DNA from 2 places in the Bacillus sp. S10(2024) genome. Region 2 is predicted to be linked to the other one. Evidence: a T-box and tRNA genes for the amino acid it is inferred to sense, from the RefSeq annotation. Region 2 holds a T-box; the other holds one or more tRNA genes.
What was found. A T-box is a leader RNA that pairs with one kind of tRNA and senses whether it is charged. The one in region 2 lies ahead of ileS (isoleucine--tRNA ligase), so its partner is inferred to be a tRNA-Ile.
Positions count from the first base shown of each region.

Region 1: it encodes a tRNA-Ile, which carries the amino acid that the T-box ahead of ileS (isoleucine--tRNA ligase) is inferred to sense. The anticodon was not compared.

Region 1 is NZ_JBFLUR010000002.1:32,694-49,072, forward strand. It holds gene AB1280_RS00225 (Nif3-like dinuclear metal center hexameric protein) at 1-999, shown strand, start outside; gene AB1280_RS00230 (4-hydroxy-3-methylbut-2-enyl diphosphate reductase) at 1,100-2,041, opposite strand; gene vrrA (VrrA/YqfQ family protein) at 2,133-2,771, opposite strand; gene AB1280_RS00240 (DEAD/DEAH box helicase) at 3,215-4,525, shown strand; gene AB1280_RS00245 (deoxyribonuclease IV) at 4,624-5,520, shown strand; gene AB1280_RS00250 (DUF2624 domain-containing protein) at 5,889-6,143, opposite strand; gene AB1280_RS00255 (YitT family protein) at 6,288-7,166, shown strand; gene AB1280_RS00260 (metal ABC transporter ATP-binding protein) at 7,325-8,098, shown strand; gene AB1280_RS00265 (metal ABC transporter permease) at 8,095-8,928, shown strand; gene AB1280_RS00270 (Fur family transcriptional regulator) at 8,942-9,355, shown strand; gene ispG (flavodoxin-dependent (E)-4-hydroxy-3-methylbut-2-enyl-diphosphate synthase) at 9,409-10,500, opposite strand; gene AB1280_RS00280 (hypothetical protein) at 10,763-11,104, opposite strand; gene AB1280_RS00285 (DUF1189 domain-containing protein) at 11,170-11,937, opposite strand; tRNA gene AB1280_RS00290 (tRNA-Ile) at 12,168-12,241, shown strand; gene sodA (superoxide dismutase [Mn]) at 12,466-13,077, shown strand; gene AB1280_RS00300 (MFS transporter) at 13,268-14,545, shown strand; gene AB1280_RS00305 (peptidoglycan D,D-transpeptidase FtsI family protein) at 14,654-16,379, shown strand, end outside.
Region 2 is NZ_JBFLUR010000002.1:419,820-436,198, forward strand. It holds gene spoVE (stage V sporulation protein E) at 1-124, shown strand, start outside; gene murG (undecaprenyldiphospho-muramoylpentapeptide beta-N-acetylglucosaminyltransferase) at 289-1,392, shown strand; gene murB (UDP-N-acetylmuramate dehydrogenase) at 1,443-2,348, shown strand; gene AB1280_RS02330 (cell division protein FtsQ/DivIB) at 2,445-3,191, shown strand; gene ftsA (cell division protein FtsA) at 3,599-4,927, shown strand; gene ftsZ (cell division protein FtsZ) at 4,967-6,118, shown strand; gene spoIIGA (sigma-E processing peptidase SpoIIGA) at 6,502-7,419, shown strand; gene sigE (RNA polymerase sporulation sigma factor SigE) at 7,441-8,157, shown strand; gene sigG (RNA polymerase sporulation sigma factor SigG) at 8,294-9,073, shown strand; gene AB1280_RS02360 (YlmC/YmxH family sporulation protein) at 9,350-9,628, shown strand; gene pgeF (peptidoglycan editing factor PgeF) at 9,744-10,562, shown strand; gene AB1280_RS02370 (YggS family pyridoxal phosphate-dependent enzyme) at 10,559-11,233, shown strand; gene AB1280_RS02375 (cell division protein SepF) at 11,253-11,714, shown strand; gene AB1280_RS02380 (YggT family protein) at 11,721-11,987, shown strand; gene AB1280_RS02385 (RNA-binding protein) at 11,998-12,771, shown strand; gene divIVA (septum site-determining protein DivIVA) at 12,865-13,371, shown strand; T-box leader at 13,423-13,642, shown strand; gene ileS (isoleucine--tRNA ligase) at 13,723-16,379, shown strand, end outside.

The sequences.
Region 1 (16,379 bases), 390 kb from region 2:
AATGTGTTAATTGCGCTTGATGTAACAGAAGAAGTTGTACAAGAAGCAATTGAAAAAGGGGTAAATTTAATTATTGCTCATCATCCGCTTATTTTTAATCCGCTTAAAGCGATACATACAGAGCAAGCGTACGGGCGTATTATTGAAATGTGTATAAAAAACGATATTGCAGTTTATGCTGCTCATACAAATGTTGATATCGCAAAAGGTGGTGTGAACGATTTGTTAGCAGATGCATTAGGATTGCAGGAAACAGAGGTGCTTGTTTCTACTTATACGGAAGAAATGAAAAAGCTAGTTGTATTTGTTCCTTCTTCGCATGCAGAAACAGTACGTCAAGCAATCGGTGATGCAGGAGCAGGGTATATCGGGAATTATAGTCATTGTACGTTTAATAGTGAAGGCAAGGGTACATTTTTGCCACAAGAAGGCACAAATCCGTATATCGGAGAGGCTGGGCGTTTAGAGCAGGTAGAAGAAGTTCGGATTGAAACGATTATTCCGGCGTCGTTGCAACGTAAAATCATGAAGGCAATGCTTGGCGCGCACCCGTATGAAGAAGTAGCATACGATATTTATCCGTTAGAAAACAAAGGTGAAACGTTGGGGCTTGGGAAAATTGGATACTTGCCACAAGAAATGACATTAGAACAATTTGCGGAACATGTGAAACAATCCCTTGAGGTAAAGGGAGCTCGTGTTGTTGGTAACTTACAGCAAACAGTGAAGAAAATAGCAGTACTTGGCGGAGACGGAAATAAGTATATAAAGCAAGCGAAGTTTAAAGGGGCAGACGTATATGTAACGGGAGATATGTATTATCACGTTGCGCATGATGCGATGATGCTCGGATTAAATATCGTAGACCCAGGGCATAACGTGGAAAAAGTAATGAAAAAAGGTGTGCAAAAACAATTACAAGAAAAAGTGGATGAGAAAAAATTTACTGCGCGTATTCATGCTTCCGAATTACATACAGATCCGTTTACATTTGTATAGAATGAAAAAAGTAAAATCCGTTATCTTATGAGATAACGGATTTGCTTATATCAGCTTGTTATTTGCAGGCAATAAAACCTTCAATGATGAAAGTTTTACTTTATTTTGCTTTAACTTTTGGTAAGATTTTTTGTAATGGTACGTTTCTCTTACGCTCCCACGTTGCAGGATTTGTTGGATCGTACTGTTCAAAGAATGCAATTACTTCTTTTGTAATAGGCGTTGGTGTAGAAGCACCCGCTGTAATAGCGACTGTTTCTACGCCTTGTAGCCATTCTAATTGAATTTCACTTACATCGGCAACGCGGTATGCTTTTGTACTAGCAATTTCTTCAGATACTTGTGCAAGGCGGTTAGAGTTATTACTTTTTGGGTCACCAACGACAATTGTTAAATCAGCAACATTTGCTTGTTTTGCAACGGCTTCTTGGCGCACTTGCGTAGCAAGACAAATTTCTTTATGGAACTCTGCTGTTGGAAACTTTTCTTGAATTTTCTCCATAATATGTTGAACATCCCATTGACTCATCGTTGTTTGGTTTGTAACTAAAATCTTATCTGTTGGAATGGTAAGTGCTTCAAGATCTGCATCTTTCTCGATAAGATGGACAATATCCGGAGCAATCCCGACTGCACCTTCAGGCTCAGGATGTCCTTTTTTACCGATATAAATAATATGGTAGCCTTCTTCTTTTTTTGCTTCAATTAAGTCGTGTGTTTTTGTAACGTCAGGGCATGTTGCGTCAATTGTAGTTAAGCCCTTTTCCTTGGCGCGTTGTTTTACTTCTGGAGATACACCGTGAGCTGTGAAAATAACAGTTCCAGACTCAATTTGTTCCAAAATATCTAAGCGGCTTGGGCCATCAAGCGTAATGATGCCATCTTCTTCAAATGCATCTGTTACGTGTTTGTTGTGGACAATCATGCCTAAAATATAAATTGGCCGTGGTAATGTTTTATCGAGCGCTGCATTGCGCGCAATAACCATCGCGTCTACAACGCCGTAGCAATAGCCGCGAGGAGAAATTTTAACGATTTTCATGTAATTAATCCGCTCCTTTAAAAAAGGATTTGTTTTTATAAAGCTAATCCTTTTCATTATAAAGGAGAAGAAAGCAGATGACAAAGAAATGTTACACGTATAGCTTTGGTTTAGGAGTGGTAGAGTGTACGTTTTCTACTGCTGCCTCATCTTCAATTATAATGTTAGGAGCGGGTGGTTTTCCTGTAATAGGTATTTCTTGAGATGGAGTGGAAGGGGGGGCTTCGACTACTTCTGTTTGTTTTTCTTCAGTGCTTTTTTCAGGTGAAAGTATTTTCATGATGCTAGGAATGTTGCGAACAATTGGACCATATTGCTGCACGACTGGTCCAAAGGACTGGGCCATTTGGACAACTTTTTCAACGTTACTTATCATTCCAGTGGGATTTGAAATAAAGTTTGTGAAAAATCCGCCAATTCCACTAGATGCGCTTCCTCCTCGTGTTTCATCTTCTGCCATCATCTGAGGCTGCATCATTTGTTGTTGCTGATTTGGGCGGTGCATATATGGTTGATTCTGCTGGTATGGTGTATTTGGGTATGTTTCTAATTGTCTATAAGGGGGCATCATATACATATAATCTGCAGCGGGATTGCGTTTTTGAAACAATTTTGCAAGAAGTCCTTTTTTTCTAGGCATCATCGGTTGCATGCCTTGCGTCGGATACATTGTATGAGGATATGGAGACTGAGTGTACATTTGTTGATAGGGAGGAGATTTCATGTACATTAGGAAATCCTCCTTTCTTCAATTAGGTAATATACACTACAATATGCAGTGGAGAGAAAGAAGGTTAGTTTTTCCGTTGAAATGCTAAACTATAGATAAACAAATTGAAAAACAACATAAAAAACCCTCTTTTTTTAGGCGGGCGAGAGCATCTGGCCATGCATAGAAGCGGTCATGGTGTATTTTGCATAGCAGCGACTTATAAAGAAAAGCGGAGCCGACTGTTTAGGTCTGTTGGCTAAGGTTCTTTCACACAGAAGGTGTTTTTTTACCTTCTTGTGTGGAAGGTTCTTAGACATGAGGGTCTAGGAGGCAGAGCTAGACAAAGATGTTGGAAAATGAAAATGAATATATATAAAGATAGATTTTACGGATAGATTTCGATATAATGGTAACTTGACTGATTAATGAACGCAGTAGAAATAAGAAAGAAGGTGGAATGTATGACATTGCAAACATTTACACAATATGATTTTCAACCGTTTTTAATAGATGCAATTCGTGAATTACGTTTTTCAGAACCAACAGAAATTCAACAAAAGATTTTTCCAGTTGTGAAAAAGGGAGTTAGTATTATCGGACAATCACAAACAGGATCTGGAAAAACGCATGCGTATTTACTTCCAACATTAAATCGTATTGATGCAACTAGAGAAGAAGTACAACTTGTAATTACAGCTCCGACTCGTGAGTTAGCGCAGCAAATTTATGAAGAAATCGTAAAGTTAACAAAGTTTTGTGAAGAAGACAAAATGATTACAGCCCGTTGTTTTATCGGTGGAACAGATAAACAACGTTCAATTGAAAAGTTGAAGAAACAACCACATGTTGTGGTGGGAACACCAGGACGTATTAAAGATTTAGTGGAAGAGCAAGCATTATTTGTACATACGGCTTCTGCGATTGTTGTCGATGAAGCAGATTTAATGCTTGATATGGGCTTTATTCATGATGTGGATAAAATTGCAGCACGTATGCCTAAAAATTTACAAATGCTCGTTTTCTCAGCGACAATTCCGCAAAAGTTAAAACCATTTATGAAGAAATATATGGAAAATCCGGAGCATATTCATATTAATCCAAAGCAAATAGCAGCGATTAATCTGGAACATCACCTTATTCCGTCAAGGCACCGTAATAAAGTAGAACTTGTAAAAAATCTGTTACTGCAATATCAGCCGTATTTAGCAATCGTTTTTACGAATACAAAGAAAATGGCTGATGAAGTAGCTGATGGTTTAACGGAGCGTGGCTTGAAAGTTGGTCGTATTCACGGTGATTTATCACCACGTGATCGTAAGAAAATGATGAAACAAATCCGTGATTTAGAATTTCAATATATTGTAGCGACAGATTTAGCTGCACGTGGTATTGATATTGAAGGGATTAGCCATGTTATTAACTACGAAATTCCTTCTGATTTAGATTTCTTTATTCACCGTGTGGGTCGAACAGCGCGTGCTGGATATTCTGGTATTGCAGCAACCATTTATGACCAAGCGAATGAAGAAGCATTAGATACATTAGAAAAGCAACGTCATATTGAATTCAAGCATGTGGACTTGCGTGCAGGGGAATGGGTTGAATTGGGACCTCGTCGCCGCCGTCAAAGCCGTAAGAAACCAAATGATGCATTGGATTCTATGGCGCAAAAAGTTGTGAAAAAACCCAAAAAAGTAAAGCCGAATTATAAGAAAAAGCTTGAATGGGAACGCGAAAAAATTAAGAAGAAATATAACAAAAAGAAAAGATAAGGGACTTCCTTATCTTTTTTTTGCGAGAAAGTTAACAGTGTCAGATTTCTACAAATTATGCTATCATTATAGCTATTGCATTTATAAGAGGTGATTACATGTTGAAAATTGGATCTCACGTTTCGATGAGCGGAAAGAAAATGTTATTAGCAGCAAGTGAAGAAGCTGTTTCATACGGTGCAACAACGTTTATGATATATACAGGGGCACCGCAAAATACGCGAAGAAAACCGATTGAAGAGTTAAATATAGAAGCTGGCCGTAAACATATGGAATTGCACGGAATTGAAGAAATCATTGTTCATGCACCGTATATCATTAACATCGGTAATACAACGAAACCTGAAACATTCCAACTAGGTGTTGATTTTCTCCGCATGGAAATTGAAAGAACATCAGCATTAGGCGTTGCAAAGCAAATTGTACTCCATCCAGGAGCTCATGTTGGAGCAGGAACGGATGCAGGAATCCAAAAAATTATTGAAGGATTAAATGAAGCATTAACAACCGATCAAACAGTGAACATTGCGCTAGAAACAATGGCTGGAAAAGGAACAGAGTGTGGACGAAGCTTTGACGAGCTTGCGAGAATTATTGATGGTGTAACACATAACGAGAAATTATCAGTTTGCTTCGATACATGTCATACGCATGATGCTGGCTATGATATCGTTAATGATTTTGATGGCGTTTTAAACGAGTTTGATAAAATTATAGGTATTGATCGTTTGCAAGTATTGCACATTAATGATAGCAAGAATGACCGCGGCGCTAGAAAAGACCGTCATGAAAATATCGGTTTCGGTCATATTGGTTATAAAACGTTACATCACATTGTACATCATCCCCAATTACAGCATGTACCAAAAATTCTTGAAACACCATATGTAGGTGAGGATAAAAACGATAAAAAGCCGCCGTATAAATTTGAAATTGAAATGTTGAAAAATGGTGTGTTTGATGAAGAGGTTCTTCAGAAAATTAAAGGACAATAAAAAAGGGGAGCATCCCCTTTTTTTATTTTATCCCGTTATTCTTGGGAAGTCATCCTCTGCTTTAAGATTAAGAGAGAATCGTTGTCCAGTTCCAGTGGCTAGAATGGTTGGCCTTCCTGCGAGGTAAAAAGTACCTCCATGTCAGGAGCCCTCCCATTCTGAGAGAGCCACTTTCACTTTTCTAAAGAAGATGGGTGGAGGATCTGATAGAAGTTTCACTTTATCCCGCATTAACGGGCAGTAATATTCCCGCCTCAAAATTCAGCGGAAGCAAAGAAGCTTTAGGTGGGAGATAAACTGCTCGTAAAAGCCCGATTGGTTCAACTAATAATCAGTGGGGGATGAAAAAAAAACCACTGATTAAAGTTTCACTTTATTAGTTTTTGAAATAGAGTATTAATTTGTTGTGCGGTAGCGGGAGAAGTGACCATTGCAATTTGTTTTAAAAGTTGTAATCTTTCTTGGTCATCATAAATATTAATTTGTTTTCCTTGAATTAATGTGACAATTTTGTCTGCTTGTTCGTTTGTAATGGACACCCCGTATTCTGCACTATATTTTAATAATTCCTTAGAAGTCATATTGTTTAATTTTTTATTTACAAACTGTTGAATGAGGTTCATGTTGCTCCCTCCTTTATTTTGTCCTCATATCCGAATATATGTAAAATATGCTTGTGTATATTCCAAAGCAGGCAGTTTTCTCATTAAAAAAGGGAGGGTATGTTATAATAAAGGGAAAAATATATAGATACTTGAGGAGGTAGTATGGCAAAACAACAGCATAAAAAAGAAAGTATAATTCATCTTGTGTATCGTCTTGTTATGATTGTCATAGGTGCTGGCTGTGCAGCAGTTGCACTTGAGCTATTTTTAATTCCAAACAAAATTATTGATGGTGGTATTATCGGTGTTTCCCTCATATTAGATTTCCTTACACCAAATATTTGGTGGCTAAGCTTTTCCACTTTAGTTGTGATCCTCAATTTACCGTTTATGTACTCAGGTTATAAGCAAATCGGAAAAACATTTATGTTATCTTCTGTTTTTGCAGTTATATGTTTAGCTTTGATTGAATCAACATTACATTCCCTTCAGCCTTTTACGACAGAGCCAATTTTAGCGACCGTCTTTGGAGGTTTAATTTTAGGTATTGGTGTTGGGCTTGTGATTAGACATGGTGGTTCATTGGATGGCGCGGAAATTCTAGGTATTTTACTAACAAAGAAATTACCGTTTTCTGTCGGTGAATTTGTTATGTTTATGAATATTTTCGTTTTTGCTTGGGCGGCAGTTGTATTTGGCGTAGAACAAGCAATGTATTCTGTCATGACATACTATATTGCCTTTAAAACGATTGATACGGTTATCCAAGGTTTAGATGAAACAAAAGCAGTAATTATTGTTTCGGACCATTATGAAGAGGTGTCAAACGCAATTTTACATCGACTTGGCCGCGGAACAACGAAATTAATTGGAAAAGGTGGCTATACGGATAAAGAAAAAGAAGTGATTTATGCAGTTATTACTCGTTTAGAGGTAACGAAGCTAAAATCGATTGTTCATGAAGTAGACGAAAATGCTTTTATTACCATTATGAATACACAGGAAACAAAAGGTGCAAAATTTAAATCAGCAATTCACTAAAAGCGGAGAGATTTTCTCTGCTTTTTGCTATACTAGATAAGTTATCTAAAATGAAAGGTATATTTTAGGGCAGATTGGTTTACAACTCGTAATGAGCTATAATATAATTTAAACAGAAATAAATCGGAATCATTCTGAATTAAAATAGGTGAGGTATGATGAATTATATATTAGAAATCGAGAATTTAACCTTTCGTTATGAAGAGCGAAATGTGTTAGAGGACATTCACTTGCAAGTTCCTAAAGGAGCTTTTTTAGGTTTAGTAGGACCGAATGGATCAGGAAAATCTACATTATTGAAATGTATATTAGGGATTTTAAAACCGAAACAAGGAACGATTCGGTTGTTTGGTATGGATAGTAAAAAATTTAAAGATTGGAATAAAATTGGCTATGTCTCCCAAAAGGCAAATAGTTTCAACTCTGGATTCCCAGCCACTGTATTTGAAGTTGTTTCGATGGGACTCGTTTCTAAGAAAGGCTTGTTTCGGTTTTTAACAAAGATGGATAAAGCGAAAGTGACAAAAGCGATTGCTGATGTTGGAATGAGTGAGTTTATGAACCGGAATATTGGTGAGCTTTCTGGTGGGCAACAACAACGTGTTTTTATTGCACGTGCGCTTGTAAGTGATCCAGAGTTATTAATTTTGGATGAGCCTACTGTCGGTATAGATGTAAAGAATGTAGAAAGTTTTTATGAAATGCTAGAACATTTAAATAAGCGTTTAGAGATTACACTTATTCTTGTCACTCATGATATGGGAGCTGTGACTGAGAAAGTTACACATGTTGCTTGTTTAAATAAGCGTCTTCATTTCCACGGAAATGTCGATGCGTTCCAAAAGTTAGAAGATGCTGAAATGTCATTATTATATGGTTATCATGTTCATCGTTTAGAGCATGATCACGAGCATCACGGGGGGATACGATGATACAGGATTTTTTGCAATATGACTTTTTACGCAATTCTTTATATGCTGGAATTTTAATTGGACTTGTTGCCCCGATGCTTGGTGTTTTTGTTGTCATTCGTCGTTTATCGTTGATTGCGGATGCATTAAGTCACGTTACGCTATCAGGTATTGCAGCCAGTTTATTATTAGAAAAAACCGTATTTACGGGCGGTTTTTTAAATCCACTATATATGGGGATGATATTTTCTATTGGTGGCGCTCTGCTGATTGAAAAATTAAGAACGGTATATAAACATTTTCAAGAACTAGCAATTCCTATTATTATGTCAGCGGGTATTGGGATTGGTGTAATTTTCATTTCTCTTGCTAATGGGTTTAATACAGATTTATTTAGTTATTTATTTGGTAGTGTAAGTGCAGTTACAAGTAGTGATTTGCTTATTATTGGATTCGTTGCTGTGATTGTAGTGGCTGTCATTATATTATTATATAAAGAACTGTTTTTATTATCTTTTGATGAAGAATACGCTGTAGCGACAGGTTTACGCGCAAAATGGATTCACTTTATTTTTATTATTTTAGTTGCACTCGTTATTGCGATTTCAATGCGTGTTGTTGGTATTCTTCTCGTTTCATCGTTAATGACATTACCAGTTGCAGCAAGTATTCGAATTGCGAAAGGTTTTAAACAAACAATCGTTTTCTCCATTGTGTTTGGTGAGATTGCAGTAGTCGGAGGCATGTTAGCTTCTTATCAACTTGACCTTGCTCCAGGTGGTACAATTGTTGTATTATCAGTTCTTATTTTAATCGGTGCAATCTTATGGAAGAAGAAAAAAACTGCGTAAAGTAGGGATAACTATGAATCTTACAGAAGCTTTACACCTTATGAAAGAGAAGGGTTATAAACATACTGGAAAAAGGGAAGACATGTTGCGTTTGTTTGCCAATCATAATAAATATTTAACGGCAAGAGATGTTTTAGCTAATATGAAAGGTGATTATCCGGGACTTAGTTTTGATACCATTTATCGCAACTTAACTCTGTTTGTAGAAATCGGTATTTTAGAACAGACAGAGCTAAATGGTGAAAAACATTTTCGCTTCAAATGTTCTACTATAGAACATCATCACCATTTTATCTGTTTAGATTGTGGAGGAACGAAGGAAATTACATCGTGTCCAATGGAATTTATGAATAAAGACTTTACAGGATATGAAGTAACGGGACATAAATTTGAAATATATGGACGCTGTCCGAAATGTGCACAATAAAAAGCTTGTCAGTTTTCAAACTGACAAGCTTTTTTTATTAGTAGCTTTACATTTTATTTTTCTTGCTTTGCTGCGTATTCTTCTGCGATTTTATCAATTTCTTTCTTTAACTCTTCCACCATGGTTTCTTCTGGTACTTTACGTACAATTTCACCTTTGCGGAAGAGAAGACCTTCTCCGCGTGCTCCAGCAATCCCGATATCTGCTTCACGCGCTTCACCAGGGCCGTTTACTGCGCAACCAAGGACAGCAACTTTAATCGGTGCCTTAATTTTTGAAATATATTCTTCTACTTCATTTGCAATGCTAATTAAGTCAATTTCAATACGTCCGCAAGTTGGACAAGAAATCAATGTAGCGGCATTAGAAGCAAGTCCAAATGATTTTAATAGCTCACGCGCTACTTTTACTTCTTCAACTGGGTCTGCACTTAATGAGATACGTAACGTATTACCGATACCTTTGCTTAAGATTGCACCAAGACCAGCTGCACTTTTTACAGTTCCAGCAAATAAAGTTCCAGATTCTGTAATGCCAAGGTGTAATGGATAATTGAAAGCACGAGATGCTTTTTCGTACGCTTCAATCGCCAAATTCACATCAGAGGCTTTCATCGATACGATGATGTCATGAAAATCTAGATCTTCTAAAATTTTAATGTGATGCAATGCACTTTCTACCATACCGTCAGCGGTTGGATATCCATATTTTTCTAGAATATGACGTTCTAATGAACCAGCGTTTACACCGATGCGGATTGGAATGCCGCGTTCTTTCGCAGCATTTACAACTGCTTCAACTTTATGACGACGACCGATATTTCCTGGGTTGATACGAACTTTGTCAATGCCGCCTTCAATTGCTTTTAATGCTAGACGATAGTCAAAGTGAATATCAGCAACAAGAGGTATATTAATTTGTTTTTTAATATCTGCAATTGCATTTGCAGCGCGCTCATCGGGAACGGCTACACGAACAATTTGACAGCCCGCCTCTTCTAAACGCTTAATTTCAGCAACTGTTGCTTCTACATCATGAGTTTTCGTTGTTGTCATGCTTTGTATAATTAATTCATTATTACCGCCAATTGTTAAATTTCCAACTTTAACAGGGCGTGTTTTTGTACGATGAGTTATTTCATTCACGAATAGATCGCTCTCCTTATAAAAGAAGTTTCTTATTTTGTAGACAAACACATTTATATTGTATGCAGTATTTGTCAAGTGAAGCCAAATGTCTATATAAATCCATTTTGATTTTTCAACATATGAGTTGCTTCTATGCATGGGCCAGATGTTCTCACCCGACTAAAAAAGGACTGTTGTTTTTTCAATTTGTATTTATATAGCTTCACTTTTACTATTGTATCAGCGCCTTACTGCAATTGACAAGGATTATGTGATGTTATTACGGATAGAGGGGGAATTTGTATTTTTTTCCGACTTGTAATTTTGCTGGCGAATCGTTTTGATTTAAGTCTTTGAAGTCTGTAACAATTTTTTCGATAGAAGGGATTTTTTTCTTATTAATTTCTTCTGTAATAGAGAGAACGGTATCGCCTGTTTTTACTTCAATGACTTTATATTTTGTTAGTGATGTATTTCCTTTTTGTTTATCATTTGAAACTTTAGCTGAAGTTTCTTTTGTTTTGGAATATGTATGAAGCAACGGTAACGTGCCAATTGTCATATCATAGTATAAGACGTAACCGAGAACAAGTAGTAACAAGACACTGCCAAGCCTTTTCATATTTTTCCACTCCTTTGTAGAGAAATATATGCTTGTCCAAAAAAAAAATGCCTTGAAGGCATTTTTTAAAGTGAATTTTTTTCTTTTGGTTTTGGCACTTCTTTTATTGTTAAATAAAGAACGATGAGAACAACACCAATGAATATAAATAATGAGAATGGAACATGCACTTTTAATAGGTCCATAATCATAAAGAATATAGTTGGGATTGTATAACTATAGGCAGTTAATGTCCAAACTTGTTTGTAAGATAATTTACGTTCTCCGCTTATTGCAGAGCCGATAAATGCCAATAGCGTAACACCAAGAAATGTAATAAATAGTTCGAATAAGTAAATAAAGATCCCAATTAAGAATATAGCAACTGGTAAGATGTTATCAACGAATGAGACGAATTCTTGGATATCTTTCTTTTCAATAGTTGTATTTCCAAAATCACTATATGGGAAGGATTGTGTTTGTTGTTGTGCCGTTGAAACCATTTTATCTTTTAAAATGAATATACCATCGCGGTTTGGATAAGCTTTTGTGTCTGCTCTGTTTGGATCAAATACAAAAATAAAATCTGTTTCATCTTTTACAATTGGTTTGCTAATGTCTGCGTGAAGTTCACCATTTTCAATTTTAAAATCAGGCACATCTTTTTCGACAGAGCGATCGATTAAATGAATGCCCTCTTGAATGAAATTTCCAAATAAAATCGTTTTTGGAACGGTAGCAAGCAGGCAGAGTAACATTATGTAAAGAATTGTCTTTCCGATTTTTTGAAAACGAAAGAGAGCCATTTCTTTTGGTGCGTATAAGCTTTTAAACAGTTGTATAAATATGGACATGCATTCACTTCCTTCTTTAAATATATTGATTCACAATCTCATTGTAACGTATGTTTTTAAGGAATCACAAGATATATCATGTCGTATGTCAAAATACAATTGACACATTTCTTTTTACTATGGTAAATTTATCTTACATTTTTACATATAATCATCCATTCCATCGTAGTTGAATTTGCTAGAGCGTATGGTTGATAACTGCTGTACTGTAGTTGCTATTCATATATTGCGGACCCTTAGCTCAGCTGGTTAGAGCAGACGGCTCATAACCGTCCGGTCGTAGGTTCGAGTCCTACAGGGTCCATATCTATTTCGCATATTGATATATGGCGGATAAGCTTCCTTGTAGAAGGGAGCTTTTTTTTACGAAATGTATGAGCATTTCGTTTGAAAAGAAATGGGAAATTTGCTACTTTAATGTTAGCGAGGCAATACGCTAAATTTGTTTTCACTCTTATGTAATTAGGGTAAAATGGATTTGTATGCCAAGTCATTATCGGCAATACATACAATGGGAGGAATATAACAATGGCGAAACATGAATTACCAAATTTACCTTATGCGTATGATGCATTAGAACCTCATTTTGACAAAGAAACTATGAACATCCATCATACAAAACATCACAACACATATGTAACAAACTTAAATGCTGCATTAGAAGGACATGCGGAATTAGCAGAAAAAAGCATTGAAGAGTTAGTTGCAAACTTAAACGAAGTGCCAGAAGCAATTCGTACAGCAGTACGCAATAACGGTGGTGGACATGCAAACCACTCTTTATTCTGGACAATCCTTTCTCCAAATGGCGGCGGACAACCAGTAGGTGAACTTGCAAGTGCGATTGAAGCGAAATTTGGTAGCTTCGATGCATTTAAAGAAGAGTTTGCAAAAGCAGGCGCAACTCGTTTTGGATCTGGTTGGGCATGGCTAGTTGTAAACAATGGTGAATTAGAAGTAACAAGCACACCAAACCAAGACACTCCATTAATGGAAGGAAAAACTCCAGTTTTAGGATTAGACGTTTGGGAGCATGCATACTACTTACATTACCAAAACCGTCGTCCTGACTACATCAATGCTTTCTGGAGCGTTGTAGATTGGAATGCGGTTGAAAAACGTTACCAAGATGCAAAATAATTATAATTGTAAAAACTAGGGGATATTTCTCCTAGTTTTTTTGTGTGCTCTTTTTCTCGGGTGTGGATCGGCTTACCTCAATGCTAGTGAGAAAACTGCTTACTAATGAAAGTTTCACTTTCCGTTTTTCTTCTTTACATAATTGTGACCTTCTTTGGAAGACTAGAACATGAAGTAAAGGAGAGTTTATATGAAATGGAAACATTTAGTTGGCGATGTTGAGGTGAATCGTGATTTAGTTTTATTACTCATAATTGGCGGGTTATATACGTTGGCCATTTCGTTGTCTAATACGTTTGTTAATATTTATTTATGGAAGCAAACGAAGGATTTTATGAATATTGGCTTTTATAATTTAGCAAGCGTTGTTTTACAGCCGCTAACTTTTCTTGTTGCTGGAAAACTAGCGAAACGAGTAGATCGTACGATTTTACTTCGCATCGGTGTAACAACATTAGCTGTTTTTTTTATTGTTGTATTACTGACGGGAACGAATGCTTCGCAGTATATTTTACTTATTGGTGGCATACTTGGGATAGGATATGGATTTTACTGGCTCTCATTTAATTTGTTAACATTTGAAATTACAGAGCCGGAGACACGTGACTTTTTTAACGGATTTCTCGGACTGCTTACCTCATTTTCAGGTATGATTGGTCCAATTGCATCCGGGTTTATCATTTCACGTATGGAAAAGTGGAATGGGTATACGTTCGTTTTTTTCCTATCTTTAACCTTATTTACCATTGCAATCGTTGTCAGTTTTTTTCTGACAAAACGTGAATGTGAAGGACGTTACGAAATTGTTGAAGTAATGAAAGAGAGAAAACATAATAAAAACTGGGGAAGAATTACGCTTGCTCATTTCTTTCAAGGGCTTAGAGAAGGGACATTTATATTTGTTATTTCTGTATATGTGTATATGGCTTCCGGTAGTGAATTAGCACTGGGGAAATATGGACTTGTAAATTCCGCTGTTTCTTTCATTTGCTATTATATAGTAGCGCGCGTATTGAAAAAGGAATGGCGAAAACAAGCCATTTTACTCGGTGGAATTATTTTATATGCAGTTGTATTTTTAGTTGTCTTTCATGTCACGTATGCGAAATTACTTATTTATGCAGCTTGTATTGCCATAGCGTATCCAATTCTTCTTGTTCCATATGGTTCAATGACATATGATATAATAGGCAGAGCTAAACAAGCAAAGGAGCGGCGAGTAGAATATATTGTTGTTCGTGAACTATGGCTAAACGGAGGAAGAATTTGTTCGGTTTTAAGTTTTTTACTAGCTGTTTCATTATTTCCGGCAGAAAAAAGCTTGCCTATCTTATTATTAATATTAGGTGCTGGACATTTGCTTATCTATTTTGCGATTCGAAATGTCAAATATGATGATGAAAAAGTATGCCATGCAGGGCTTGCAGCTGTACAAACGACGCAAAATACAACAGAAGGAGAAGGTTAACTTCTGCAGTATTTTATGTTAAAATGGTAAAACATATATGACAGTAGCGAGGACACCTGAAGAAGGTGTCCCTTTCCGCTTACAAAGCTGTTGGCAGAGGGGGTCCGTATGAGTAAGAAAAAGAAAAAGAAGAAAACCCACGTTCCATTTCGGTTAAACGTGTTGTTTTTCTGTGTGTTTTTACTGTTTTCAACAGTAATTGTCAAATTAGGTATGATACAGATTGTCCATGGTGAAGATTATAAAAATGAAGTAAACAGGAAGGAAAACTTAACGGTAAGTACCCCTGTTCCGCGCGGGAAGATTTTTGACAGGTATGGCCGTGCAGTAGTGGATAATACACCACTTCGAACGATTACGTATACAAGAACGAAGGAATCAAAACCTGAAGAACGTTTAGAAACAGCAAAACAACTTGCAAAGCTGCTTGATGTACCGACAGATAAATTAACAGAGCGAGATAAAAAAGATTTTTGGATTCTGTTAAATGAAGACCGGGCAAAAGCGAAAATTACGAAAAAAGATGACGCTGATTTTAAAGCGAAAAAAATTACTGATAAACAATTGGCACAACGTCAGCTTGATCGTATTACAGAATCAGAATTAAATGAATTAACGCCTCAAGATTTAGAAGTGTTAGCCATTAAGAGTAAGATGGAAGGCGGCTATGCAATGACGCCGCAAATTATTAAGAAAGATGTTACACCGGAAGAATATGCTGTAGTTAGTGAGAATTTAGCAAAACTTTCAGGGGTAGACACTACAGTTGATTGGGACCGTCACTATGCTTATGGAGATATGTTCCGCACTGTACTTGGCGGTGTAACAAGCTCTGATGAAGGATTACCGCGAGAGAATATCGACTATTATTTAGTTCGTGATTACAACCGAAATGATCGCGTCGGAAAAAGTTATCTTGAGCAGCAATATGAAGATGTATTGCACGGTACGAAAGCACAAGTGAAAAATATTACGGACCAAAAGGGAAATATTCTTGAGACTGTCTATCTTTCTAAAGGAGAAAGTGGAAAGAATGTAAATTTGACCATTGATATGGAGCTACAAAAGAAAGTTGAACAAATTATTGAAGAAGAAATGAAAGCAGCAAAGGCTTCAGGCTCAGCGGAGTATATGGACCGTGCGTTTGTTGTGATGATGAATCCGAAAAACGGAGAAATCTTATCAATGGCTGGTAAACAGTTTGGGGAAGAAAATGGACAAAGAGTTATAAAAGATTATGCACTTGGCACGATGACGAGTGCATATGAAATGGGTTCGGCTGTAAAAGGGGCGACTCTTTTGACTGGATATCAAACAGAAGCTATTAAACCGGAGCAAGTACTTGTCGATGAACCACTTGTATTTAAAGGTACGAAAGTGAAAAAATCGTGGACTGGATCGGGAATGGGACCAATTAATGACTTAACTGCCTTGCAGCGATCTTCAAACGTATATATGTTTAAAACTGCAATGGAAATTGCTGATGCTCCGTATGTGCCGAATGGTACATTAAACATTAAACAAAAAGCTTTTGATACAATGCGTTATAACTTTAGTCAATTGGGTCTTGGAGTACCAACGGGAATAGATTTACCAAATGAAATGGCAGGAGTAAAAGGAAACGCAGTAAGAGAACCTGGTAAGTTACTCGATTTAGCAATCGGACAGTTTGATACGTATACACCGCTGCAATTGGTGCAATATGTGTCAACAATTGCTAACGGTGGTTATCGTATGAAACCACAGGTTGTAAAAGAAATTCGCACTCCGACTTCAAAACCTGAAGAGTTAGGAAAAGTAGTGGAGTCGGTGGAGCCGGTTGTTTTAAATCGAG
Region 2 (16,379 bases):
AACGGGATTAATGCCAGTTACAGGAATTACCTTACCATTTTTAAGCTATGGTGGGTCCAGCTTGACCCTTATGTTAATGGCGGTTGGAGTGCTACTAAATATAAGTCGTCATTCTCGCTACTAAACCCTGTTTCTATGACAGGGTTTTTCGTATGTAAAAATAGAAATTAAGCGATTGACATATGAACAGCATACAGTAAAATTTACGATCAATAAGGTTAGCTAAACAAATTGTACTATTATCCGCTATTGGCGGGATAATAGAAAAAAGAAGCGGAGGAATAGGCAGTGCGAGTATTAGTCAGTGGTGGCGGGACGGGTGGGCACATTTATCCAGCTCTTGCGTTAATTCGAGAAATCAAAAAAATTCATCCTGAAGCAAGGTTTTTATATATTGGTACAGAAAATGGTTTAGAAAGTAAAATTGTTCGCAAAGCTGGCATACCATTTCAATCTATTGTTATTAGTGGATTTAAGCGGAAATTATCAATGGATAATGTGAAAACGGTGATGCGTTTTGTAAAGGGGGTACAGGATAGTAAACGATATATACGTCGTTTTAATCCAGATGTTGTAATTGGCACAGGTGGTTATGTATGTGGTCCAGTTGTATACGCAGCAGCTAAAATTGGTATTCCAACAATTGTACATGAACAAAATAGTGTACCTGGTGTAACAAATAAATTTTTGAGCCGTTACGTGAATAAAGTAGCGGTGTGTTTTGAAGCGGCAGTAGAACATTTCCCGCAAAATAAAGTTGTGATGACAGGGAATCCTCGTGCTTCAGAAGTGATGAATCAAAATGGTATGAAAGGTAAGCGTTCGGTTGGTTTATCACTTTCAAAAAAATCAGTGTTAATTTTTGGAGGAAGTAGAGGCGCTAGACCAATTAATGATGCGTTTTTAGAGGCAATTGAACAATTTGGTAATAAATCTTATGAAGTATTGTACGTTACAGGTGAAGTGCATTATGATAAAGTAATGGAATTGGTGAAACAAAAAGGGAATCCACACAATGTCATAATTAAGCCGTTTATTGATAACATGCCAGAAGTACTTACTGGAGTGGATCTTGTTGTTTCACGTGCAGGTGCCACAACGTTAGCCGAGTTGACAGCTTTAGGTAAACCAAGTATCTTAATTCCAAGTCCATATGTAACAAACAATCATCAAGAAAAAAATGCTCTTTCTGTCGTTGAGAAAGGAGCAGCGAAGATGCTTCTTGAGAAAGAGTTAACAGGTGAAACACTTCTTGGTGATATTGATGAAATTTTATTGGATGCACAGAAATTACAAAATATGAAACTAGCTGCAAAAGAGTTAGGAATTCCAGATGCAGCAAACAAGTTATTTGAAGTGATGAAAAAACTTGTAGAAAATAACGTAAGGTGAATGCCCTGCATACTACTGTAGTACGGAGATTTAATATGGGGGAGAGCATCATGAAACAATTAGCAAACGAACTTATGGAAGCCAAGGTAGGAAAAGTATTAGAAAATGAACCATTAGCTCGTTATACAACGATGAAAATAGGTGGTCCAGCAGATATTTTAGTAATTCCAAGCAGCGTGGAAGGTGTAGAAAAATCATTAAAGCTTGTGAAGAAGCATGGAACAAAATGGACTGCAATCGGTCGCGGGTCTAATCTGCTTGTATCAGATAACGGAATTGAAGGTGTTGTTATTCGATTAGGAGAGGGTTTGGATCATTTAGAAGTGACAGGAACCAATGTCCGTGTAGGCGGAGGATACCCTCTTATTAAGCTTTCAACTTTACTAAGCCGTCAAGGACTCGCTGGATTAGAGTTTGCTAGTGGAATCCCAGGAAGTGTAGGCGGAGCCGTTTATATGAATGCAGGTGCCCATAAATCAGATATATCTGAAATTTTGAAGAGTGCTCGTGTGATGTTTGAAGACGGAAAAATTGATTGGTTAACGAAAGAAGAACTAGGATTTTCTTATCGTACATCTGTTTTACAAAAGAAGCGTCCTGGTATTGTACTAGAAGCAGAGTTGCAGTTGAAAGAAGGAAATCGTGACGAAATTATTGGGATTATGCAAAAAAATAAAGATTATCGTCGTGATACACAACCTTGGAATCATCCTTGTGCAGGAAGTATTTTTAGAAATCCACTACCAAACTATGCTGGTAATCTGGTGGAAAATGCTGGACTACGCGGTTATCAAATTGGTGGTGCGAAAATTTCAGAAATGCATGGGAATTTTATTGTAAATACGGGGACAGCATCAGCTCAAGATGTTCTTGATTTAATTGCTTATGTAAAGAAGACAATAAAAGAACAATTTGGAGTAGATATGCATACTGAAGTAGAAATCATTGGAAGATAACAGTTGTCCGTCCTGCTCTTTATTATTTATGATATAATAATAAGAAGAACGGCATGCATAACATGCCGTTCTTTACGTTACATAGGGGGAGCGTACATGAAGAATAGTAAAGTTATTAAGCTACAAGATCGTGTACCAAAATTAAAAAATCCAAAGAAGAAAAAGCAAGTAAATAAACGATTAATTTTATATGTATCGATTTTATTTTTATTGGTGCTTTTTTTAATTTATTTTCAATCTCCGCTTAGCAATATAAAGAAGATTACAATTCATGGTAATCATTATATGACGGATGAACAAATAATGGAACAATCAGGAATTACATATAAAACAAGCTATTTTCGTGTAATGAGTCATCAAGCGGAAGCGAATTTAAAAGAGCAAGAGGAAATTAAAAATGTCCATGTAAAAAAACAATTTCCAAACAACATTGTTATCGATATTGAGGAATATGTGACAATTGGCTACATTAATAAAGAGGACAAATTATATCCTCTTTTACAAAATGGAAAATCATTAAATGCTCTACCAAATGGGAAGTTGCCAGTTGCTGCACCGATTTTTGTTCCTTTTGAAGAAAAGAAAATGAAAGAATTGATTGCTGAATTAGAAAAGTTAACACCAGCTGTTCTTCGGTCCATTTCAGAAATTCAGTATAAACCAACAGATTTGTATGCGGATCATCTTACACTGTATATGAATGAGGGATACGAAGTAAGTACAGTTATTCAAGACTTCGCAAAACGAATGGAAGCTTATCCTCTTATTATTAAGAACTTGTCGCCAGATAAAAAAGCAATTATCCATCTAGAGGTAGGCGCTTATACTGAATATATAAATTAATAAATAAAAGCGTGGTAAAGAGGCTAATTTGAGTGTAAAATATGTTTTGTTAGAGAAAATAGGAATGTATTCTTGAAAATCATGTGATTATGTCATATTTTTCCCTATTTTCTTTTTTTTAATATATTCTTGGGTTCAAGTTTCACTTTGCTAGAAGTACATCTTAGTGTAGACTTATATTTGGCGACAATCTTTGTAGTTAGAAAAGATTGTTTCAAAAAATAACAGTGATTTGCATAGTACTGTTATAAAAGTGAATGAATGCCAAACAAAAATAAGAAAAATATATTGTTAAAAAAGGGAAACGCATAAATACGTTGAATATTTTTCTTATAACATAGTAAAACAACGATTGTTGTTCCATATATTGGATTTTGTGGTATAAATAAAGAAGGAGGTGCCAAAGAATGAACAGCAATGAAATATATGTTAGTCTTGACATCGGTACATCCAATGTTAAAGTTATTATTGGCGAGATGGTCAATGACGCTTTGAACATTATTGGTGTTGGAAATGTAAAGTCAAATGGTTTGAAAAAGGGCTCCATTGTTGACATAGATGAGACTGTACAATCGATTAAAAAGGCGATTGAACAAGCTGAACGCATGGTAGGAATACACATTGAACGAGTTGTTGTAGGTGTGAATGCAAATCAAGTGCAGCTTCTTCCTTGTCATGGAGTAGTCGCTGTTTCAAATGAAGACCGTGAAATTGGAAATGAAGATGTGCTTCGGGTACTTGATGCAGCACAAGTTGTGTCAATTGCACCAGAGCGCGAATTTATTGATGTGGTACCTCGACAGTTTATAGTAGACGGTCTCGATGAAATTAATGATCCGCGCGGAATGATTGGCGTACGTTTAGAAATGGAAGGTACATTAATTACAGGCTCGAGAACATTGTTACATAATTTACTTCGATGTGTAGAAAAAGCGGGTCTTGAAATAGTTGATATTTGCCTTCAGCCATTAGCAGCATCAGCAGTTGCTTTATCGAACGATGAAAAAAATCGAGGGGTTGCTCTTGTTGACATCGGTGGAGGTTCGACGACATTATCAATTTTCCAGGATGGAGAATTACAAACAACAAGTATATTACCGATTGGCGGAGATCATATAACAAAAGATATCGCTATCGGATTGAAAACATCAACTGAAAATGCCGATCAAATTAAGTTGAAATATGGACATGCTTTTTACGATACAGCATCTGAGGAAGAAATGTTTACTGTTTCCATGATGGGCAGTGATCAAACAGAGCAATATTCTCAATTAGAGCTAGCTGATATCATAGAAGCTCGTGTAGAGGAAATTCTTATGCTTGTACAAGATGAGGTACAAAAACTAGGCATCAAACACTTACCAGCTGGTTATGTACTTACTGGTGGTGTTGTTTCTATGTCTGGTATACTTGATCTTGCAAATGACATTCTACATCAAAATGTTCGTGTTGCAACGCCTGATTATATTGGTGTACGTGAACCACAATATACAATTGGTGTTGGACTTATTAAAAATGCATATCAAAAAGCTAAGTTGCGAGGAAAGAGTGTGCAGGAAAAACAGGAAAACTATGAATTACAGCATACACATGCGCCAATACCTGCTGCAGTGCAACAACCGGCAAAGCAAAAGTCTCGTAATAACAATAATAACAAGAATAACAATGATGACAATAATAACAATGAACGAATGATGTCAAAAGTGAAGCGTGTATTCCGATATTTATGGGATTAGATTTGAACGCGAAAAATGAGGTTCTAGGGGGATTTCGACATGTTAGAGTTTGATACTACACAAGATCAATTAGCAAATATAAAAGTTATTGGTGTAGGCGGCGGCGGAAACAATGCTGTCAATCGTATGATTGAAAATGGCGTACAGGGCGTAGATTTTATCGCTGTAAACACAGATGCACAAGCGCTAAATTTATCAAAAGCTGAAACAAGAATGCAAATCGGTGGTAAATTAACGCGTGGACTTGGTGCAGGAGCAAATCCAGAAGTAGGAAAAAAAGCTGCTGAAGAAAGTAAAGAACAAATTCAAGAAGCACTTCGTGGTGCGGATATGGTCTTTGTCACAGCTGGTATGGGCGGTGGAACTGGGACAGGAGCAGCTCCAGTTATTGCACAAATTGCAAAAGAATTAGGGGCATTAACAGTTGGTGTTGTAACTCGCCCATTTACATTTGAAGGTCGTAAGCGTGCAACACAAGCTACATCTGGAATTGCTGCGTTTAAAGAAAATGTAGATACAATCATTGTTATCCCAAATGATCGTATTTTAGAAATTGTGGATAAAAATACACCAATGCTTGAAGCATTCCGTGAAGCAGATAATGTATTACGTCAAGGTGTTCAAGGTATTTCTGACTTAATTGCAACGCCTGGTCTTATTAACTTAGACTTTGCAGACGTAAAAACAATTATGTCTAACAAAGGTTCTGCTTTAATGGGTATTGGCATTGGAACTGGTGAAAACCGTGCGACAGAAGCGGCAAAACGTGCGATTTCTAGTCCATTGCTAGAAACATCTATTGATGGTGCACAAGGTGTTATTATGAACATTACAGGTGGAACGAATTTAAGTTTATATGAAGTACAAGAAGCAGCTGATATTGTAGCTTCAGCTTCAGATCCAGAAGTAAATATGATTTTCGGTTCAGTAATTAATGAAAGTTTAAAAGATGAAATTGTTGTAACAGTGATTGCAACAGGTTTTGATGACAGCATTTCAATGCAACCACCTAAGCCAATTACTCGCCCTACAGCAACTTCTACTAAAAATGTACAGCAATCAGTACAACCGGTTAAACAACGTGAAGTAAAGCGTGAAGTTATGCGTGAAGAGCCAGTTGTGAATGATCGTCATACAGATGTAGATGATATCGATATCCCAGCGTTTTTACGTAATCGTCGTAGACGCTAAGGGAGCAATTATAAAGTGAAACTTTAAGCAGTGGGGACTCCCCACTGCTTATTATTTAAACCAATCAAGCTCGTCCTATTTATAGGTAGCGAGATGAACTTTCGTATATTATGGAACAAAAAAAAGGCAATCATCTACGCATAATAGATGGTTGCTTTTTTAATTCTTTTTATCCCACTATTTTTGGTTAGTAAAATCCCTACTGATAGTGGTTTGTATATATATACAAATTTCGTTATCTGCTTAAAGAAAGTCTTTTTTCTACATGACAAATTATTCCTCAAAGTTTCAAAATAACAAAAAATCCCTTCCGTGAATTGACACACTTTTCCATTGGATATGCATTATACTAGTCTCAACTTTATAAAAAAGAGGTGAACCGTTTGGTCGTTTACGCCGACATTATATGGTTATTAAATGTCTGCATTGATTTTCTTTTACTTTTATTAACAGCAATTGTTTTAAAACGGAAAGTGAAAAGATGGAGACTTGTGCTTGGCGCATGTATCGGTTCAACAATTGTTATTTTTGCATTCACGCCGTTAGCATCGTTGATGACACATCCTGTAATGAAATTAATATATTCATTTCTTATTGTTTATGCTGCGTTTGGCTTCATTCGTTTTCGGACATTTCTACAGAGCGTTTTAATGTTTTATTTTGTGACGTTTATGGTAGGTGGCGGTCTTGTTGGCACACACTTTTTTCTTCAAACAAATGACATGATGAATGGACTAATTTCAACAAAATCTATTTCGTATGGTGATCCTGTAAGTTGGTTGTTTGTTATCATTGGGTTTCCTGTTATTTATTATTTTTCTAAAAAGAGAATTGAGGATGTAGAAGTGACAAAAATTCACTATGAGCAAATTGTGAAAGTAGCTATCAAAATTGATATAAATGATATTCAGCTAGATGGATTGATTGATAGTGGAAATCAATTGCATGACCCGCTAACAAAAACACCAGTTATGATTATTCATGTTTCTTCTTTGGAACATGTTCTTCCGCAATGGCTAATAGAACAAGTTCAAATGAAAACAGCTATTCCTTATATACCAGATGAAGAATCAAAGTGGACAACTCGGTTGCGTTTAATTCCTTACCGAGCTGTAGGAATTAATCAACAATTTTTATGGGCGTTTAAACCTGACTATGTGCAAATTTATCATGAAGGCACAAAGGTTTCTGTAAGTAAAGTATTAATTGGTTTGAATGCACAGCAGTTATCGACGAATGGTGAGTATCAATGTATTTTACATCCAAAAATGTTATTGTCACAAAAAATAACAATTGCTTAATACAGGAACGGAGGGATTGGATTGAAATTGAAATTTCGGTTAACGTATCTTTGGTATAAATTATTATTAAAACTTGGAATTAAGACCGATGAAATTTACTATATCGGTGGAAGTGAAGCGTTGCCACCGCCATTAACGAAAGAAGAAGAAGAAATTTTGCTGCAAAAACTACCAAAAGGAGATGAGACAGCAAGGTCACTTTTAATAGAGCGCAATTTACGTCTTGTCGTATACATTGCTAGAAAGTTTGAAAATACAGGAATTAATATCGAGGATCTTATTAGTATTGGAACTATTGGTTTAATTAAAGCGGTTAATACATTTAATCCAGAAAAAAAGATTAAACTCGCAACGTATGCATCAAGATGTATTGAGAATGAAATATTGATGCATTTGCGAAGAAATAATAAAAATCGTTCAGAAGTATCATTTGATGAACCCCTTAATATTGATTGGGATGGAAATGAACTATTGTTATCAGATGTTTTAGGGACAGATGAAGACATTATTACAAAGGACTTGGAAGCAACTGTTGACCGGCATTTACTTATGAAAGCATTACATCAATTAAATGATCGAGAGAAGCAAATTATGGAACTTCGTTTTGGGTTAGATGGTGGGGAAGAAAAAACACAAAAGGATGTTGCTGATATGCTTGGGATTTCCCAGTCCTATATATCGCGTTTAGAAAAACGAATTATTAAAAGGCTTCGCAAAGAATTTAATAAAATGGTATGAGGCTAAGTGGTCGATTATTTCGTTATAAATAGTGTAAGTTTCATTTGAGAAAGTGAGATAAATGAATATATGCATAAAATTCCCTCCCAAGGAGATACTTTACACTGTACAGCAACTCCCGATAGGAGGGAACACTTTGACGAGAAACAAAGTAGAAATTTGCGGTGTTGATACATCTAAACTTCCAGTACTAAAAAACGAAGAAATGCGACGGCTATTTCGAGAAATGCAAAGCGGTGAAATAAGCGCTAGAGAGAAACTAGTAAACGGAAACTTACGTCTTGTACTGAGCGTCATCCAAAGATTTAACAACAGAGGGGAGTTTGTTGATGATTTATTTCAAGTTGGCTGCATTGGACTTATGAAATCCATTGATAATTTTGATTTAGGCCAAAATGTTAAATTTTCAACATATGCTGTACCGATGATTATCGGAGAGATTCGAAGATATTTACGTGATAATAATCCAATACGAGTATCGCGTTCCTTGCGAGATATTGCGTATAAAGCGTTGCAAGTACGTGAAAGACTCATTGCTGAAAATTCAAAGGAACCAACAGCGATGGATATAGCGAAAGTACTTGATGTGACGCACGAAGAAATTGTGTTTGCGCTTGATGCAATTCAAGACCCAGTTTCATTATTTGAGCCAATATACAATGATGGTGGAGACCCGATTTTTGTTATGGATCAGTTAAGCGATGATAAACAAAGGGACGAGCAATGGGTCGAAGAGCTGGCACTAAAAGAAGGAATGAAGCGATTAAATGAACGCGAAAAGATGATTATTCGTAAACGTTTCTTTCAAGGGAAAACACAAATGGAAGTGGCTGAGGAAATTGGGATTTCTCAAGCACAGGTGTCACGTCTTGAAAAATCAGCAATTAAACAAATGAATAAAACAATTCAAGGCTAAGGTCTCATCATTATAGATGAGGCCTTTTATCGTTTTGAGATTCTGTTCATAGGAAAGATGTCCAACTCATATAATGACTATAAAGAAAAGGTTTTGTACGTGAAGGATGTATTCTCTGAAATAGAAATTCCGCTTTATCTCACCATGGTATACGGTAGAACCTTCATCTTAAGATTTAAAGAAGAAGAAGGTGTGAGAAGAAAAAAGCACCTATTGATGGGGTGGGATTTTTTATTGAGGTTGTTAGTTAAATATGGGGAAAAGGAGAGGATGACAATGATACGTATTTCAGAATTTCAAATGAAAGATGTTGTCAATGTATCAGATGGGAAAAGGCTTGGAAACATTGGAGATATCGATATTGATATGAGAACAGGAAAGATTCAAGCAGTTATCATTACAAAGCAAGGGAAAATGCTAGGGTTATTTGGAAAAGAGGAGGAATTTGTAATTCCTTGGAAACAAATTGTAAAAATAGGGGAAGATGTTATTTTAGTTCGAGCAGATCATGTTCCTACTGTTACAGAAACAATACAAACACCGACAACTTCTTAAAGAATATTACAAATTTCACTTTTTTTTATGTTGTCATTATGGAAAAATAAAAGTATGGTAAAATAGACGGGAAGTACCATACTTTTTATGTTATTTTATTATAAGGAGCCTTTTTATGAGAGAACCATTTACATATAAGGACGGTATGTTACATTTACATATGTGGGAAGAACATGGACACATTATAGCAGGATTTACTACAAAAGAAGGTGGAGTGAGTACCGGCTCCTTTCATACAATGAATTTAGGATTACACGTTCACGACAAAGTAGAAGATGTTCATGAAAATCGACGGCTTTTAGCAGGGAAATTACACATTCCATTAGAAACTTGGGTTTGTTCGGAACAAGTTCATGATCGTCATGTTGTAAAAGTGGGCAAGCAAGAGAAAGGAAAAGGCGTCTTTTCTTATGAAGATGGTATCCCTAGTACGGACGGCATATATACGACAGATGCAGATGTGTTGTTAACATCTTGTTATGCGGATTGTGTGCCACTCTATTTTTATGCGCCATCTTATAGAATGATAGGACTTGCACATGCTGGCTGGAAAGGAACAGTCAAAGGAATTGCTAGTGAAATGATCGACAAGTGGAAAGAGGAAGGTATATCGCTTGATGATATACATGTGGCGATTGGTCCATCTATTGGTGCGTGTTGTTATGCTGTAGATGACCGTGTATTATCTGCTGCGAAACAAGTACTTCATGATACTGTTCCATATGAAATGATTTCTGAAGGACAATATACAATAGATTTAAAGGAAATAAATCGTTTGCTATGTTTACAAGCTGGGATAAAAGAAGAAAATATTGCGATGTCATCTTTTTGTACAAGCTGTGAAACGCAATTATTCTTCTCACATCGCCGCGACCAAGGAAAGACGGGGAGAATGCTTAGCTTTATTGGGTTTAAGGAGGAGGGGAAGCAGTGACCGTACAAGAGAATTTAGCATATGTCAAGCAAGAAGTTGAAAAAGCATGTCAGCGAGTGAATCGATTCTTAGATGAAATTACACTTGTTGCTGTTACAAAAACAGTAGGCATTGAAAAAACAAATGAAGTGTTACAAGCTGGGCTTGTACATCTTGGTGAAAATCGCAATGAAGGTTTTTTACAGAAATATGAGCATTTTGGAAACAAAGCGACATGGCATTTTATCGGGTCATTGCAAACTAGAAAAGTAAAAGAAATCATACATGAGATTGATTATTTACATTCACTTGATCGTCTTTCACTTGCAAAAGAAATTCAAAAACGAGCAACGAAACCCATTCGCTGCTTTGTTCAGGTAAAAACCTCAGCGGAAGAGTCTAAACAGGGGTTAGACGTAGATGAGATAATTGACTTTATTTACAACTTACAACAATTTGATAAAATTGAAGTTGTCGGACTGATGACAATGGCACCTTACACAGACGATGAAATGCAAATTCGCAGTTGTTTTCAAAGGTTGCGTAAGCTGCAAAAGCAGGTGCAAGATTTAAACCTATCATATGCTCCGTGTATGGAGTTATCAATGGGTATGTCAAATGATTATACAATTGCAATTGAAGAGGGCGCTACATTTATTCGTTTGGGAACGATTTTAGTGGGGAAAGAATAGAAGGAAGGAGAATTTTATTATGAGTTGGTCAAAAGTAAAGTATTTCTTTTTTGACACACCAGAAGAGCGAGAAGCACAATATGCTTACGAAAAGGAGCAAACTGAAATGACAAAAGAACAGGACCCAGAGCAGGATATTCCTTTTGCAAAGGTACAATCGAAACAAAACGTAGTAAGCATTGAAACAGCGAAACAACCTTCGAAAGTTGTTTTATTAGAGCCGCGTACGTACTCGGAAGCACAAGGGATTGCTGATCATTTGAAAGGTCGTCGTGCAGTCGTAATTAATTTACAACGCATGTCGACAGATCAAGCGCTACGTATCGTTGACTTTTTAAGTGGAACTGTATATGCAATCGGCGGGGATATTCAAAAGCTAGGTCCAAAAACATTTATATGTACGCCGGATAATGTAGATATTGTTGGAGCAATTTCTGAATTGTTTGGTGAAGAAGAAGAGAAAAATATCAAAAGGTGGTAGTGCGCTATGACGATGATTTTAACAATTTTGCTCTATCTATTCAGGTTTTATTCATATGCGCTTATTATTTATATCCTTTTATCTTGGGTTCCGGGAGCAAGAGAGTCTACATTTGGTGATTTCCTTGCCCGTATTTGTGAGCCGTATTTAGAACCGTTTCGGAGATTTATCCCACCAATTGGTGTAATTGATATTTCTCCAATCGTGGCAATACTTGTTCTAAATTTAGCAAGTTCAGGATTAGTACGTGTATTTGAGTTTTTTTTGAGGTAAGACAGTATAGATGAGCATTTATGAACATTTTAGGCCTGAAGAAACGGTTTTTGTTGATAAAGTATTAGAATGGAAGCATGCGGCAGAAGAATATCATCAAGTGAAACTTACTGATTTTCTTGATCCGCGTGAACAGCAAATTGTTTCGATGATTGTTGGATATCAAGGGGATGCTGCGTTTCAATTATATGGAGCTGCTCCCAGTGCAGAAAGAAAACGGGCGTTAATATATCCCAATTACCTTATGCCGAATGCAGAAGAATTTCAGATAGAAATATTAGAAATTGACTATCCTTCTAAATTTTATTCACTGGAGCATCGTCAAATATTAGGAGCATTTATGTCACTTGGTTTAAAGCGAGAGAAATGCGGAGATATTTGGCTCCAGAATGATCGTGCCCAAATTGTAGTTGCAAAAGAAGTCGCATCGTATATAGAAATAAATTTACAATCAATTGGAAAAATAAAAGTATCTTTATCGCCTGTACCAACTGATCATTCATTACATATAGAAAATCAGTGGAATGAAAAGTCAGGGACAGTATCATCGCTTCGATTAGATGTATTGCTAGCAGAAATATTTCATGTATCTCGTCAAAAGGTTCAGCCGTCCATTAAAAATGGTCTTGTGAAAGTGAATTGGAAAGTTGTTGAGCAATCTGCTTATGAATGCTTTCCAGGCGATGTATTTTCTGTGAGAGGTTATGGCAGAAGTAAATTACTTACTGTTGAGGGAAAAACAAAGCGTGATAAATGGAGAATTTTGTATGGAATCTTAAAATGATTTCTTTTTTTAGAAGGAAAGTCTCCCATTTTGTCGAAGAAAAGATATAATTAAAAGAGGAAATTTTAGATAACCTACTTGGAGGTGGCGTTTGTGCCGTTAACACCGTTAGATATTCATAATAAGGAATTTAGCCGTGGTTTTCGTGGCTATGATGAGGATCAAGTAAATGAATTTCTTGATCAAGTCATCAAAGATTATGAATTAGTAATTCGTGAGAAGAAGGCGTTAGAAGAAAAAGTCGCACAACTTGAAGGGAAATTAGAACATTTCTCTAATATTGAAGATACATTGAATAAATCTATTGTTGTAGCGCAAGAAGCAGCAGAAGAAGTTAAGCGTAATGCTCAAAAAGAAGCGAAATTAATTGTTCGTGAAGCAGAGAAGAATGCGGACCGTATTATTAATGAAGCACTTGTAAAATCAAGAAAAGTTGCATTTGATATTGAAGAATTAAAAAAGCAAGCAAAAGTGTTCCGTACACGTTTCCGTATGCTGTTGGAAGCGCAGCTTGAAATGTTAAACAATGATGATTGGGACAAGTTAATTGAGTTAGAAGAAGAAGTAGATGAGCTTCTTAAGAAAGAAGAAACAGTGTAAGCTTGACGTTTTTCGTATTATTACATATAATTCTATACAACATAATTTTTTAGAAAAACGAAGATAGGGATAAGTACTTTTTTCATACCTTATATAGCGAACTGAGGACGGTGGAAGCTCAGGATAAGGAGAGAATGGGAATATCACCCTGGAGTTCCTCGCTGAACAACCAAGTAAGTAGAGGCGTGTATTCGCGTTAAGAATATAAAGAGGATTACTATATGTAGTAGTCTACTAGGGTGGTACCGCGGGAGACCTTCTCGTCCCTTTTTGGGGATGAGAAGGTCTCTTTTTTATTCCATTTATTTAGAAAAAATGTCATTCTTTTATATATTCAAGGAGGAATTAAGCATGGAGTATAAAGACACATTATTAATGCCAAAAACAGAGTTTCCAATGCGTGGAAATTTACCGAAACGTGAGCCTGTCATGCAAGAGCAATGGGCTGAAATGAGCATTTATGAAAAGGTGCAAGAACGCACAAAGGGACGTCCACTATTTGTGCTACATGATGGACCGCCATATGCGAACGGCGACATTCATATGGGACATGCGTTAAATAAGGTATTAAAAGACTTTATTGTTCGCTTTAAATCAATGACGGGATACTGTGCACCATATGTACCAGGTTGGGATACACACGGATTACCAATTGAGCAAGCTTTAACAAATAAAGGTGTTAAGCGTAAAGAAATGACAGTTGCTGAATTTCGTAAACTTTGTGAAGAATATGCATACGAACAAGTAAATCGTCAGCGCGAGCAATTTAAACGTTTAGGTGTACGCGGTGATTGGGATAATCCATACATTACATTAAAACCAGCATATGAAGCACAGCAAATTAAAGTATTTGGTGAAATGGCGAAAAAAGGTTATATCTATAAAGGTCAAAAACCTGTTTACTGGTCTCCAACGAGTGAGTCTGCATTAGCTGAAGCAGAAATTGAATATAAAGATAAGAAATCTGCATCTATTTATGTGGCATTCCCTGTAAAAGATGGAAAGAATGTTTTAGAAGGAGACGAAAAATTCATTATTTGGACAACGACACCTTGGACGTTGCCAGCAAACTTAGGTATTTCTGTTCATCCAGAACTTGAATACAGCATTGTAAAAGTTGCAGATGCAAAGTATATCATTGCTTCTGAGTTATTTGAAACCGTTGCGAAAACATTAGAGTGGGAAAATGCTGAAGTTGTGAAAACAGTAAAAGGTAGCGAACTGGAATATACAACGGCAAAACACCCATTCTATGACCGTGATTCTCTTGTTATGCTTGGTGAGCATGTCACAACAGATGCTGGTACGGGTTGTGTACATACAGCACCTGGACACGGGGAAGATGATTTCCTTGTTGGAAAGCAATACGGTTTAGAAGTTCTTTGTCCAGTTGATGATAAAGGTGTATTAACAAGCGAAGCTCCTGGATTTGAAGGATTATTCTACGATAAAGCAAATAAACCAATCACAGAAAAATTAGAAGAGGTTGGCGCGTTATTAAAATTAACATTTATTACGCATTCTTATCCGCATGACTGGAGAACAAAACAACCAATTATTTTCCGTGCAACTGCACAGTGGTTTGCATCTATTGAAGCGTTCCGCAGTGAATTATTACAAGCTGTGGAAGAAACGAAATGGGTACCAGCTTGGGGTGAAACACGTCTTCATAACATGGTTCGTGATCGCGGTGACTGGTGTATTTCTCGTCAACGTGCATGGGGTGTTCCGATTCCTGTATTCTATGCAGAAAATGGTGATCCAATTATTACGGATGAGACAATTAATCATGTAGCAGGGTTATTCCGTGAACATGGTTCGAATGTATGGTTTGAACGTGAAGCGAAAGATTTATTACCAGAAGGTTTTACACACCCATCTAGTCCAAATGGCGAATTCCGAAAAGAAACAGACATTATGGATGTATGGTTTGATTCTGGTTCATCTCATCAAGCTGTATTAGAAGAGCGTGATGATTTGCAACGTCCAGCTGATTTATATTTAGAGGGATCTGATCAATATCGCGGTTGGTTTAACTCTTCACTCTCAACAGCAGTTGCGGTAACAGGAAAAGCACCGTATAAAGGGGTTTTAAGTCACGGCTTCGTATTAGATGGTGAAGGCCGTAAGATGAGTAAGTCTATTGGAAACATTGTTGTACCGAAGAAGATTATGGACCAATTAGGCGGCGATATTTTACGTTTATGGGTATCTTCAGTTGATTACCAATCTGACGTACGTATTTCTGATGATATTTTAAAACAAGTAGCGGAAGTATATCGTAAAATTCGTAATACATTCCGTTTCTTATTAGGAAACTTAGCTGATTTTGATCCAAGTAAAGATGCGGTATCTGCTACAGAACTTCGTGAAGTAGACCGCTACATGTTAGTGAAATTAAATGACTTAATTACAAAAGTAAAAGATGCTTATGAAACATATGAATTTGCTGCTGTATATCATGCGATTCATAACTTCTGTACAATTGATTTAAGTTCATTCTATTTAGATTTTGCAAAAGATATTTTATATATCGAATCAGAAAATAATCACGACCGTCGTGCAATTCAAACGGTACTATATGATGTACTGGTTGCATTAACAAAACTTGTAACGCCAATTTTACCGCATACAGCAGATGAAGTATGGCCATATATCCCTGGAGTAGTAGAAGAGAGCGTCCAATTAACTGATATGCCAGAAGCTGTAGAAGTAGAGGGTGCTGAAGAGTTAAAAGGAAAATGGGATGCATTTATGACACTTCGCGATGATGTACTAAAAGCGTTAGAAGATGCACGTAATGCAAAAGTAATTGGTAAATCATTAAATGCAAGTATCACACTTTACCCAACAGCAGAAATGAAAGAATTGTTACAATCCATAACAGAAGATGTGAAACAATTATTTATCGTTTCTGAGTACCATCTTGGTGGAACGATGGAAGAAGCACCAGCTGATGCACCGAAATATGAACATACAGCTGTTGTTGTAGCGCAAGCAACTGGTGA